DNA from 3 places in the Actinomadura keratinilytica genome. Region 3 is predicted to be linked to each of the others. Evidence: riboswitches for the same ligand, from Rfam matches in the RefSeq annotation. Region 3 holds a riboswitch; each other region holds the start of a gene.
What was found. Region 3 has a riboswitch for cyclic di-AMP ahead of ABD879_RS14505 (hypothetical protein). Riboswitches for the same ligand answer to the same signal wherever they lie in the genome.
Positions count from the first base shown of each region.

Region 1: linked by a shared signal. The riboswitch ahead of ABD879_RS20075 (C40 family peptidase) and the one ahead of ABD879_RS14505 (hypothetical protein) in region 3 are both predicted to bind cyclic di-AMP.
Region 2: linked by a shared signal. The riboswitch ahead of ABD879_RS04785 (coiled-coil domain-containing protein) and the one ahead of ABD879_RS14505 (hypothetical protein) in region 3 are both predicted to bind cyclic di-AMP.

Region 1 covers NZ_BAABDO010000065.1:26,035-30,225, reverse strand. The annotation lists gene ABD879_RS20085 (ATP-binding protein) at 1-344, shown strand, start outside; gene ABD879_RS20080 (hypothetical protein) at 341-889, shown strand; gene ABD879_RS20075 (C40 family peptidase) at 917-1,891, opposite strand; cyclic di-AMP (ydaO/yuaA leader) riboswitch at 1,932-2,118, opposite strand; gene typA (translational GTPase TypA) at 2,315-4,168, shown strand.
Region 2 covers NZ_BAABDO010000008.1:84,717-88,907, reverse strand. The annotation lists gene purL (phosphoribosylformylglycinamidine synthase subunit PurL) at 1-1,543, shown strand, start outside; gene ABD879_RS04785 (coiled-coil domain-containing protein) at 1,641-2,585, opposite strand; cyclic di-AMP (ydaO/yuaA leader) riboswitch at 2,589-2,764, opposite strand; gene ABD879_RS04780 (S8 family peptidase) at 2,984-4,153, opposite strand.
Region 3 covers NZ_BAABDO010000036.1:44,437-48,627, reverse strand. The annotation lists gene ABD879_RS14510 (M48 family metallopeptidase) at 1-883, opposite strand, end outside; gene ABD879_RS14505 (hypothetical protein) at 990-2,276, opposite strand; cyclic di-AMP (ydaO/yuaA leader) riboswitch at 2,470-2,680, opposite strand; gene ABD879_RS14500 (C40 family peptidase) at 3,082-4,038, opposite strand.

The DNA.
Region 1 (4,191 bases), on a different contig from region 3:
CCCGTGCACGCAGGTTCGTCGCCTGCCTGCTCGACGGCTGCCCATACCTGGACGACGTCCTACTGGCCGCGGACGAGCTGGCGGCCAACGCGCTCCGCCACACCAGGTCCGGCCAGGACGGCGGCTCGTTCACCGTCGAAGTCCTGCGGTGCGACGGCCAGGTCGCGGTGTCGGTCGCCGACCAGGGCGGCCCGGGCGTGCCCGTCCCGGCGGACGCGTCCGAGTGGGCCGAGACCGGGCGCGGCCTGCGGACCCTCGCCCTGCTGGCCGACACCTGGGGCTGGCACGGCAACGCCGAGGGCCGCACCGTGACCGCAGTCTTCACCGAGGAGAAGGCCGCGTGAACGGCGGACTGGCGGCTCAGCACGGCAGGCTCCAGGACCGGGTCGACTCGGTGATGCTGATCGCGATGCGGGCCGACGTCCGCGCGATCCACACGGTCGCGGGCGACGGCCGGGCGGACTGGCAGACCCGCACCTTCGTGCGCGAGGCGCGGCGGCTGACACTCGGCTGCGCGGCCGGGCTGAGCGCCGTCCTGGACAGGCACCGGCCGGGCACGGACCCGTACGGCCACGAGGTCTGCCGGGCCTGCGGCACGTCCGCCTGCTCGACGCTCAAGGCCATCGCGGACGTCTTCGCAGCATATGCGGTCCGTCCGGCGGCCGTGGACCGCGCGGAGGCGTGGCGGCGGGCGGACGCGTACCTGGGGTCGCGCGGGGTGCCGCTGGTCATCGAGGAGTTCGCCGAGGGATTCGTCGCCCGGCCCGTCCCCGGCGGCAACGGCCTGCTGGTCGTCGACCGGGCCACCGGGGCGCTCACCCGCTGGCCGGACCTGCCCACCGCCGAATTGGTCGAGCGCTACCGCCATTACCTGCGCGGCGCGCCGTAGGCCGTCGGCTCCCCGTCCCGCGCCGGGTCAGGAGATGCGGTTGGCGCCCGCGTAGTCGGAGCGGTCCGACAGCTTGGAGATCTTGACGACGTCGCCGGTCTGCGGGGCGTGCAGGTACTTGCCGCCGCTCAGGTAGATCCCCATGTGGTGCAGGTCGCTGCCGAAGTAGACCAGGTCGCCCGAGCGCAGTTCGCTGCGGTCGACCTTGCGGCCCAGCTCGTAGAGGGCGCCGGTGTAGTGCGGCAGGCCCTTCTTGCCGACCTGCGCGTACGCCCACACCACCAGGCCCGAGCAGTCGAAGCTGTTCGGGCCGGCCGCGGCCCACACGTACGGGCTGCCGAGCTTGGAGTAGGCCTTGCGCGCCATCTTGGCGGGCAGCCCGGAGCCCTTGATGGTGGCCGTCAGGCCGGTCCGGGGGTCCCTGGCCTTGGTCGTGGTGAGCTTGTCGAGCCGCTTTTCGACCTCCTCGACCTTGGCCTTGGCGGCGCTGCGGGCGGTCTGCGCCTGGGCGGCGGCGCGCTGCACCTGCGCCGTCTTCGCGGCGGCCTCGCGCTTCGCCTGGTCGGCCCGGTCGATCTGCGCCTGCAGGCGTCCCAGCGCGGCGGTCTGGTTCTGCACCAGGTAGGCCGACGCCGACAGGGTCCTGGCGTCGCCGGAGGAGAAGAACAGCGTGTCGGGGCCGCCGCTCATGTAGTTGGCGGCGGCGAGCTTGCCGAGCTGGGCGCGGGCGGGGGCGGCCTGCCGCTCCAGCGCGGCGGCGGTCCGGGCGGCGGCGCGTTCGGCGCGCCGGGCCCTGCCCAGTTCGACGCGCGTCTTGTTGTACTGCTCGGTGAGCTTCTCGGCTTCGGTGTTCAGCGCGTCCAGCTGCTTGCGCAGTTCGCTCTCGCTGGGGCGGCCGGGGTCGGCGAGGCGCGGCGCGGCGGGCGGGGCGGTCGCGGCGGCGGGGGCGACGGCCCAGCCGAGGGCGACGGAGGCCGCGGCGGCCGCGGTGAGGGCGGACACGGCGACACGCCGTGGACGGTGACCGGGGGGCAAGGTCGTGCACTCCTCTCCTCATCCGCCTACCGGGTTAGCTGACGGGTTCGGGCCGGGAGTTCGCCCTACGACGCGGGCGCGCGTCACCGCGGTGACGGTGCGACCTGCGTCGATTCACCCCGAGTCCCGGGGGCGGCGGCGCCCCGGGATGTGGTTCCCCGGCTCCCCGCGAGGGGATTCGGCGGTCCGGCCGCAGCCCGCGCAGTGGTCCGGCGGGCTCCGAGACGGCCGGGTCCGGAGAGAGTACAAATAAACCGCAAAACCCGGCAACCAGGGCATATGGGATAAAGGGCTGCGCGGTTCGCCGGGGCGGTACGGACCGGCAAGTAGAATCGCAGACGGCCGCGGCTCCGCGGCGACTCCCTGCACCTTCACCAGAGCGAGAAGCGCATGCCCATCTCCACCCGCGACGACCTCCGGAACGTCGCGATCGTCGCCCACGTCGACCACGGCAAGACGACGCTGGTCGACGCCATGCTCTGGCAGTCCGGGGCGTTCCGCGCGAACCAGGACGTCAACGAGCGCGTGCTGGACTCCGACGCCCTGGAGCGGGAGAAGGGCATCACGATCCTGGCCAAGAACACCGCCGTCCGGCACGGCGGGCTCACCATCAACATCATCGACACCCCCGGCCACGCCGACTTCGGCGGCGAGGTCGAGCGCGGCCTGTCCATGGTGGACGGGGTGGTGCTGCTGGTGGACGCCAGCGAGGGCCCGCTGCCGCAGACCCGGTTCGTGCTGCGCAAGGCCCTGGAGGCCCGGCTGCCGGTCATCCTGGTGATCAACAAGACCGACCGGCCGGACGCCCGCATCGCCGAGGTCGTCGACGAGACCTACGAGCTGTTCATGGACCTCGGCGCCGACGACGAGCAGATCGAGTTCCCCATCGTCTACGCCTCCGGCCGCGCCGGCCGGGCGTCCCTGCAGGCCCCCGGCAACGGCGAGCTGCCCGACTCGCCCGACCTGGAACCGCTCTTCCAGGTGATCAGGGACACCGTGCCGGCGCCGTCCTACGACCCCGACAGCCCGCTGCAGGCGCACGTCACCAACCTGGACGCCTCCAGCTACCTCGGCCGCATCGCGCTGTGCCGGGTGCACGCAGGCACCATCAAGAAGGGCCAGCAGGTCGCCTGGTGCCGCCGCGACGGCAGCGTCGAGCGGGTGCGGGTCAGCGAGCTGCTGATGACCGAGGCGCTGGAGCGCAAGCCCGCCGAGGAGGCCGGGCCCGGCGACATCATCGCCATCGCCGGCATCCCCGACATCATGATCGGCGAGACCATCGCCGACCCGGACGACCCGCGCCCGCTGCCGCTGATCACCGTGGACGAGCCCGCGATCTCCATGACGATCGGCACCAACACCGGGCCGCTGGCCGGCCGGGAGAAGGGCACCAAGGTCACCGCCCGGCTGGTCAAGGACCGCCTGGACCGCGAGCTGGTCGGCAACGTGTCCATCCGGGTGCTGCCCACCGACCGCCCCGACGCCTGGGAGGTGCAGGGCCGCGGCGAGCTGGCCCTGGCCATCCTGGTGGAGAACATGCGCCGCGAGGGCTATGAGCTGACCGTCGGCAAGCCCCAGGTCGTCGCCAAGGAGATCGACGGCAAGAAGCACGAGCCCGTCGAGCGGCTCACCGTCGACATCCCCGAGGAGCACCTGGGCGCCGTCACCCAGCTGCTGGCCGTCCGCAAGGGCCGCATGGAGCAGATGACCAACCACGGCACCGGCTGGATCCGGCTGGAGTTCCTGGTCCCGGCGCGCGGCCTGATCGGGTTCCGCACCGAGTTCCTCACCGAGACCCGCGGCACCGGCATCGCCCACCACGTCTTCGAGGGCTACGAGCCGTGGTTCGGCGAGCTGCGCACCCGCCCCACCGGCTCGCTGGTCGCCGACCGCTCCGGCGCCGCCACCGCCTACGCCCTCATCAACCTGCAGGAGCGCGGCACCTTCTTCGTCGGCCCGGGCACCGAGGTCTACGAGGGCATGATCGTCGGTGAGAACTCCCGCGCCGATGACATGGACGTCAACATCTGCAAGGAGAAGCAGAAGACCAACATCCGCTCGTCCACCGCCGAGGCGACGGAGACGCTGACGCCCCCGCGCCCGCTGAGCCTGGAGCAGGCCCTGGAGTTCATCCGCGAGGACGAGTGCGTCGAGGTCACCCCGTCCGCCGTGCGCCTGCGCAAGGTCGTCCTGGACGCCAAGGAGCGCGAACGCATCCGCGCCCGCACCAAGCGCAACGCCTGACCCGCGCCGCCGCGCCGGTCAGA
Region 2 (4,191 bases), on a different contig from region 3:
CAAGCGGCCCAGCGTGCAGGTCGGCGACCCGTTCATGGAGAAGCTGCTGATCGAGTGCTGCCAGGAGCTGTTCCGCGAGGACCTGGTGGTCGGCATCCAGGACCTCGGCGCGGCCGGGGTGTCGTGCGCCACCACCGAGCTGGCGGCCGCGGGCACCGGCGGCATGCACATCGAGCTCGACTCCGTCCCGCTGCGCGATGCGACCCTGCGCCCCGAGGAGATCCTCATGAGCGAGTCGCAGGAGCGCATGATGGCGGTGGTCGAGCCCGCCAAGGTGGACCGGTTCCTGGAGATCTGCGCCAAGTGGGAGATCCCCGCCACCGTGATCGGCGCGGTCACCGACACCGGCCGGCTGGTGATGACCTGGCGCGGCGAGAAGATCGTCGACATTCCGCCGGGCACCGCCGCCGACGAGGGCCCGGTCTACCACCGGCCGTACGAGCCGCCGGCCGACCTGGCCGCGCTGCAGTCCGACACCCCGGGCCGGCTGACCCGCCCGAGCACCGCCGACGAGCTGCGCCGCACCGTGCTGTGGCTGGCCGGGTCGCCGAACCTGGCGAGCAAGACCTGGGTGACCTCGCAGTACGACCGGTACGTGCTGGGCAACACCGTCCTGGCCATGCCCGAGGACGCGGGCGTGCTGCGGGTGGACGACGAGTCGGGCCTGGGCATCGCGCTGTCGCTGGACGGCAACGGCCGCTACACCCGCCTCGACCCGTACTCGGGCGCGCAGCTGGCCCTGTCGGAGGCGTACCGCAACGTCGCCGCCACCGGCGCCCGCCCGCTCGCGGTCACCAACTGCCTGAACTTCGGCTCCCCCGAGGACCCGGGCGTGATGTGGCAGTTCGCCCGCGCCGTCGAGGGGCTGGCGGACGCCTGCCGCTACCTGGGCACCCCGGTCACCGGCGGCAACGTCAGCTTCTACAACCAGACCGGCACCACGCCGATCAACCCGACGCCGGTCGTGGGCGTGCTGGGCGTGCACGACGACGTGCGGCGCCGCGTCGGCATCGCGTTCAGCAGCGAGGGCGCCACGCTGGCGCTGCTGGGCCAGACCCGCGAGGAGTTCGGCGGCTCGGAGTGGGCGCACGTCGTCTACGGGCACCTGGGCGGCCTGCCGCCGAAGGTGGACCTGCCCGCCGAGGTCGCGCTGGCCTCGGTGCTGGTCGCGGCGGCCCGCGAGGGCCTGCTGTCGGCGGCGCACGACCTGTCCGACGGCGGCCTGTCGCAGGCGCTGGTCGAGTCGTGCCTGCGCGGCGGGCTGGGCGCCCGGATCACGCTGCCCGGCGATCCGTTCGTGTCGCTGTTCAGCGAGTCGGTGGCCCGCGCCGTGGTGGCGGTCCGGCCGGGCTCCGAGGGCCGTCTGGCGGCGCTGTGCGAGGCCGCCGGGGTCCCGGTCACCCAGCTCGGCGTGACGGGCGGCGACGCGCTGCACATCTCCGCGCGCGGCGCCGACGGGCAGCCGCAGGAGCTGTTCTCCATCCCGCTCGCCGAACTGCGCGAGACGCACGAGCACATCGTCCCCAGCTACGCCAACGACTGACCCGCGCCGCCGACCCGCACGACGAGAGAAGGCCGCCGGCCCGCTGCGAAGCGGACGGCGGCCTTCGCCGTTTCCGGGCGCGGTCGCCCGAACGTCCTCAGAACACCGAGATGTGGACGTGGTCGTAGTGGTTGGCGGTGATGCCGCCGCGGTCCTCCATGGTGCGCCAGCCGGGGCTGCGCATGTCGTAGATGCGCTGCCGCCAGATCACGTACTTGATGCCCAGGCGGTTGGCGTTGGAGATGGCGTACTGGGCCGTGCGGTCGCCGAGGGCCTTGCCGCTCGCCGACGGCATCGTGCCGCCGGTGCTGACCATGAAGTCGCAGGCGCGTCCGGTGGCGTGGTCCTGCGGGTCGCCGGTCATCCGCACGCAGCCGATGATCGGGAACGGGCCGAACTCGATGTCGATGGTGTTCTTGACGTTCAGCATGCGGGGGGTGACCCCGCCCATCCCGGAGCTGGGGGACTCGGGCTTGAACTTCTTGATCAGCGCCTGGACCTTGCGCTTTTGCGTGCGCAGTTCGGCGATGTCCTTCTCCAGCTCCTGGACCTTCTTCTCGTACTCCTCGCGCGCCTTCTTCTGCTCGGTCACCAGCTGCTCGATCTGGCGCACCTTGGCCGCCTGATTGGACGCCACATGGCTGGCCAGGCTGGCGTTGTTGAGCACGTTGTCGGGGTCGTCGCTGGCCAGCACCGCCACGGCCGGGTCGGTGGTGCCCGTCATGTACTGGGTGGCCGCCATCTGCGCCACGATGGTGCGCGCGCTGTCGAGGTCCCGCTGGAGCAGGCGCTGCTTCTGCCGGGCCTTCTGGATGCCGTACTGGGCGTCCTTCAGCTTGGCCAGGTCGCCGCCGTACTCCTTGTCGAGCTGGGCGATCTGCTTGTTCAGCTTGGTCAGCCGGCCGGTGTCACCCGGGTCCGCCTGGGCGGGCGCCATGCCCGCCGACGTCACCAAGACGGCCGCCGCGGTGACGGCGAGAGCCAAGGCGGGGCGCCGCATCCGCACGGCATGACGTGGGCGGGTGGAGCTCGGGCTCTCCACGTCGTCTCCTCTCCTGTGACGCCTACCGGGTTAGCTGACGGGTTCGGGCCGGGAGTCCGCCCTATCGCGGCGGAGCCGCGAATTCACCCCGGTGCCGACGTGACCTGGCTGGCCGCCCGGCGCTTGGGTCCCCGGTTCCCGTGCCGTAGTACGGCCGCGGGATTCGGCTGGCTCGGCCAGCCTGCAGATCGGTTTGCGATCATGCCCACCCCCAGTGGGCGAAGGCTACTGTAAGGAACCGGTCGGGTCTTGGCCAAGATTAGACCCAAGGGAAACCTTGGATGGCCGGGACTGCGAGACGAGACGCACCGCCGCCCCGCAGCGTAGCGCGTCGGGGGCGCGCACAGCGGGACCCCCGCCCGGGCGGGCGGGGGTCCCAAGCCGAGGTGCGGCTGCGGTCAAGCGGTGCCCTTGTAGAGCAGCCGGTTGGGCGTGCCCTTCGGCATGCGCTTGAGGCGGTTCTTGGTGGCGTTGCCGTTCAGCCACTTCTGCACGGTCGGGAACGTGGCGCTGCGGTGCGACTGCAGGTACAGCGCCGCCGCCCCGGCGACGTGCGGGGACGCCATGGACGTGCCGGTCATCGTGGCCGTCTTGCCGCCGAGGTAGGTCGACTTGATGCCGTAGCCGGGCGCGAAGATGTCCACGCAGCCGCCGTAGTTGGAGAAGGCGGCGCGGTTGTCGTAGACGGTGGTCGCGCCGACCGCCTGCACCCATCCGGCGCTCGCCGGGGAGACGTTGCAGGCGTTCCGGTTCTCGTTGCCCGCCGCGACGGCGACGAAGACGCCCGACTTGGACAGGTTCGTCACGGCCGTGTTGAGCGCGGTGGACTTCTTGCCGCCGAGCGACAGGTTGGCGACCGCGGGCTTGACGGCGTTCTTGCGCAGCCAGTCGACGGCGGCGATGATGTCCGACACCGTGCCGTAGCCCTCGCAGTCCAGCACGCGCAGCGACCGCAGGTTGACCTTCTTGGCCACCCCGTAGGTCTTGGATCCGATCGTGCCCGCCACGTGCGTGCCGTGCCCGTTGCAGTCCCAGCCGCTGCTGAAGGACGGGGCCTTCCACACCGACTTGGCGCGGCCCTCGAACTGCGGGTGCGACCACGCGATGCCGGTGTCGATCACGTAGGCGTTCACGCCCTTGCCGGTGTTCTTGTAGTAGTACGACTTCGACAGCGGCAGTTTGCGCTGGTCGATGCGGTCCAGCCCCCACGCGGGCGACTTCTGCGTGGTGGTGGCCCGGTAGATCTGGTCCTGCTCGATCGCGGCGACGTTGCGGTTGCGGCGCAGCTTGTCCAGCTGCGCGGCGCTGAGCTTGGCGGCGAAGCCGTTGAGCGCGCCTCCGAACCGCTGGACGGATCCGGCCTTCACCTGCCCGGCGGTGGTCGCCGCCGAGGCGCCGTCCTTGAGCGTGACGATGTACTTGCCCGGAACGGGGGTGCCCTGCGCGGCCGTCACCTGGACCCGGACGGGCTCGGGGACGGCGGCGAGGGAGAGCGGCGCGGCGACGACGACCAGACCGGCCGTGACCGCACCGGTGACGAGGATTCTTCGTGGGGGGACAGAGCGCACCGGGTCTCCTTTGCCTGCGACGCGCCCGCGGCCCCCGT
Region 3 (4,191 bases):
CGTAGACGACGATGCGCCGCGTGGACCCGAACCCCGAGACGTAGGCGTTGAGCGCGGTGGTGCGCCGTGACGCGTCGGCGACCAGCACGTCCGTCACCGGGACGCCGTCGCGTTCGGCCATCGCCAGCAGCTCGCTGCGCAGCGGGCCGGCGGGCAGCGAGTGGAACCTGTTGAACAGCGGTTCGACCGCCACCGGGTACACGAACGACGCGCCGACGACCAGCAGGAACCCGCCCGCCGCGGCCCCGGTCCACCACCAGCGGGGGAAGCGCCGCATCAGCAGGTACAGCAGCGCCAGCGCCACCGTCCAGATCACCCAGGTGACGCCCAGCGACTTGAGCTGGTCGGTCAGCCACGACGGCCACGACTGGGTGGACAGCCCGTAGCGGTGCAGCACCGACTCGCTCCAGGCGTCGAACGGCAGTCCGGCCAGCCGCACGGCCGCGGTGAGCGCCAGCGCCGCCGCGGCCGTGCGCAGCGGCCACCACGGCGCCCGCGCCGTCGCCCGGTCCAGCAGCCGCGCGCCCAGCGGCGTCAGCCCCAGGACGAGCACGAGGGCGAGGCCGACGAGCAGCCCCGCGTACGCGGGCGGGGCCAGGGCCGCGTCGAACGCCCGGGACCGTTCGATCTCGGCGGGGGTGAAGTCGAGGGCCGGGTCGGGGGCGGTGTGCCCGCCGGGGACGCGTCCGGGCAGCGGGTTCCACGGCGTGGTGACCGCCAGCACGACGCCCACGGCCGCGAACAGCGCCACCGACGCGATGGCCGCCGCGGTCCGCGGCCTGGTGCGCCCCCGGTCGGCCTGCGCCGTCCGGGGCCGAGGGTCCTCCGCCCGGTCCGCCCGCGCCGGAGCGTCCGCCGTGTTCTCGCCGCGTTCGCCGCTCACTGCCTCGCCTCCGCACACGCCGTCCCGCCGTCCGGCCCGTCTCGCCGCCCGCCCGGTGCCGCCGGCCCTGCCCCGTCGCCCGGTCTCGTCGCCCGGTTCCGTACCGTCAGCCCAGCTCCTCGCGGAGGTAGTCGCGCCACAGCGCGGTGAGGCGGTCCCGGTCGACGCCCAGTGTCTCGCGCAGCGCGGTGTCCTCCGGCATGCGGCCGGCGGCCCGGTAGAGCCGGACCAGCGTGGCCTCACCGTACCGCTCGGCGATCATCCGGCACGCCAGCCACGCCTCCTGGTAGGACTGCGACAGCCGCGGCGAGGAGCCGTCGAAGTCGGCGCGGCCGGGCAGCCCGTCGGGCAGCCGCCCGGCGGCGACGTCGGCGCGCAGCTCGCGGGCCGCCGACCGGACGCTCACGTCGGCCCGCAGGTAGCCGACGTAGTCGGCCAGGCCCTCGATCAGCCACAGCGGGGTGCGGCCGTCGCGGGCGCCGCCGGTGGCCACGTGGGTCAGCTCGTGCGTCAGCACGACGTCGCGGCCCAGCTCGTTCAGGCGGGCGAAGGCGGCGGGGGACACGACCACGCGGTCGGCGCCGGGCCCCTCGGCGGTGGGCGCCACGGTCGCGACGGCGGCGATCCGGTCGAGGTCCTGCGACGGCCCGGCCAGCGCGGAGGCCAGCCGGGCGTCCGCGGGCACCAGCGCGACGGTGCGCCGCCGGCCGCGGCCCGCCCCGTCGCCGCCGGTGCCCACGACGCCGGAGACGACGGGCACGGCCGCGTCCAGGCGGCGCGCGATCTCCCGCAGGCGCGGCCCGTCGCCCACCACGAGGGTGTGGTCGCCCCGCACGACGGTGAGCGCGCCGCCGTCGAAGATGTCGCCGTCGTCGGCCAGGCCGCGCGCGGAACCGTCGCCCACGATCGTCCAGGAGCCCGCACGCGGCGCGAACGTCAGGTACCGGGTGCGGACGACGGGGGCGTCGTCGAAGCCGCGCAGACGGTAGCTCAGCCGCACGCGGGCCACGGCGGAGCCGGGTTCGAGGCGGTCGAGCGTCTCGCTCCACGACGCCAGCGGGAGCCGGAGCAGGTTGTCGAACAGGCGGCCCTGGGCGTCGCGGTACGCGGCCGGGGCGGTGGCGACCGTGGCCATGAAGGCGGTGCGGTCGCGTTCGCGTACGGCGCGCGTCCGGTTGGCCAGGACGGCCGCGACCGCGCGCCCGTCGGGTACGGCGGTGGGCGTTGCGGAGACCGTGGTGCGGGCGGGCGCGTCGGGCCCGGCGGCGGTCAGGCCGAGTTCCGCCAGGAGGCATCCCGCCAAGGCGGCGGCAGCGGCGATGACGGCGGCGCGGCGCGAGACCCGGCGGGGCGATGGCCCGTCGCTCTCGGGGCGGCCGTCGTCGTCCTTCATGCGCGCGATCCTATGCGGGGGTGCCGCGCACGCGGGGGGACCCGGGCGCAGGACGAAGCGGCGTGGCCGCCCGTCGGGGACGGCCACGCCGCACAAGAGACTGAGGTTCGGTCCGTCATGGACCCGGCAAGATGCAGACCGCCGGAATACCGGGACGGCGGTCGCTGCTGTCGAGGAGAGTTCTCAGGTGGCGCTCACTCCTTCCAGACGCCTACCGGGTTAGCTGACGGGTTCGGTCGTGGAAGTCGACCTACGGCGCGCATCCCCTCGCTTTCCGGGGGCGGGGAACGGGCGCCGATTCACCCCGGAGCCGGCCACGGCCCGTGGGACGGGCCCGCGGGCGCCGGCTCGGTGGGTCCCCGGCTCCACCCCTGGCGCAGGGGCGGACTCGGCGGTCAAGCGGCGATGAACTTGTTCGGGACTTGCGATGTGGACGGCCCCCGGGGGCGGGATCCGTCCGGCCGGGCCCGTGCGGGCCTCCGTGGCGCGCTACCGGCGCCATGCACACCGGGGCGTGCGCACGTACGGCCTGGGACCGGCGAGCGGGGGACGGCATCTGGCGGATGCCGCGGAGGAGAGACGCGGCACGGTGTGCCGCTGCGGGGGCGCGGCACCTGGCGGGTGCCGCAGGCGACGTCTCGACGTCGGTGCCGGTACGGCGCCTGGCTGGCGTCGTAAGCGGTCACAAAGTACCAAAGAGCAACGGATAGGCAAATACCCGACAAAAAGATCTACGGTCCAGGTCGGAGCGCGTCCGACCTGGACCGTAGCCGGGAGAACGGGGCGGGACGAGGGGCGCGGGCCGTCAGACCCGCCCGGCGCCGTAGAAGTTCGTCCGGTAGTAGCCCGAGGTGATCGAAACGATCTCCACGTTCTTCCCGGTGCGCGGCGCGTGGATCATGTTGCCGCCGCCGATGTACAGCCCCACGTGCCCGAGGTTGTTGAAGAACACCAGGTCGCCGGGCTGCAGCGCGTCGAACGACACGCGGCGGGTGGCGGCGTACTGGCTGTTGGTGACGCGCGGCAGGTTCACCCCGGCGGCGCCCCAGGCCCGCATCGTCAGCCCCGAGCAGTCGTAGGAGTTGGGCCCCTCGGCGCCGTACTGGTACGGCTTGCCGAGCTGCGCGTAGGCGAACTGGATCGCCGTGCGCGCCGACCCGCTGGCCGGGCCGTTGTAGGTGGCCCCGCTGCCCGTGCCGGGCTTGTCGGCGGTCTCGCCCAGCTTGGCCAGCAGCTTCTTCTGCGCCGCGATCGACTTTTCGACCTCGGCCTTCTTCTGCTTCAGCTCCTTGGCCTTCTTGACGACCTCGTCGTAGGCCGCCTGGGCCTGCGCCTGCTCCCGGCGCAGCCGCTGCGTCGAGGCCAGGAACTGGTCCAGCTCCGAGCTGCGGTTGCGGGACAGGTGCGAGATGACCGCGGACTGGTCGAGGATCTTCTGCGGGTCGTCCGCCGCGGCGAACCCGACGACGCCGCCGGTGTCGCCGTTCTTGTACGCGGCGGCCGCCATCTCGGCGATCTTCTGGCGCAGCTCGTTGAAGGTCTTCTGCTCGTCCGCGCCGGCCTTCTTGGTCGCCTTCAGCTTGCGCTTGGCGATCTTGAGCTCTTCGCCGACCTGGTTGTACTTCTCGACCAGCTGCTCGACCTGCTCGTTGAGCTTGGTGAGCTTCTTACGGGCTTCGGCCGCGCTCGGCGTCGGCTCGGCGTGCGCCGCCGCCATGGGCACCGTCAGGGACGCCGCCACGGTGAGGCAGGCGGTCGCCACCAGGCGCCGGGGGGCGAGCCGCCCCCCGAAGAGGTTCCGTGGGCCTCGCGAGTCCGCCGCGGGAGCCCCGGTCATATGACTGGTCACGGTCGGTTATGCCCCTCTCGTCCATGACATCAGCCGACGACACTAGCGAGGGGGCACACCCGTCAC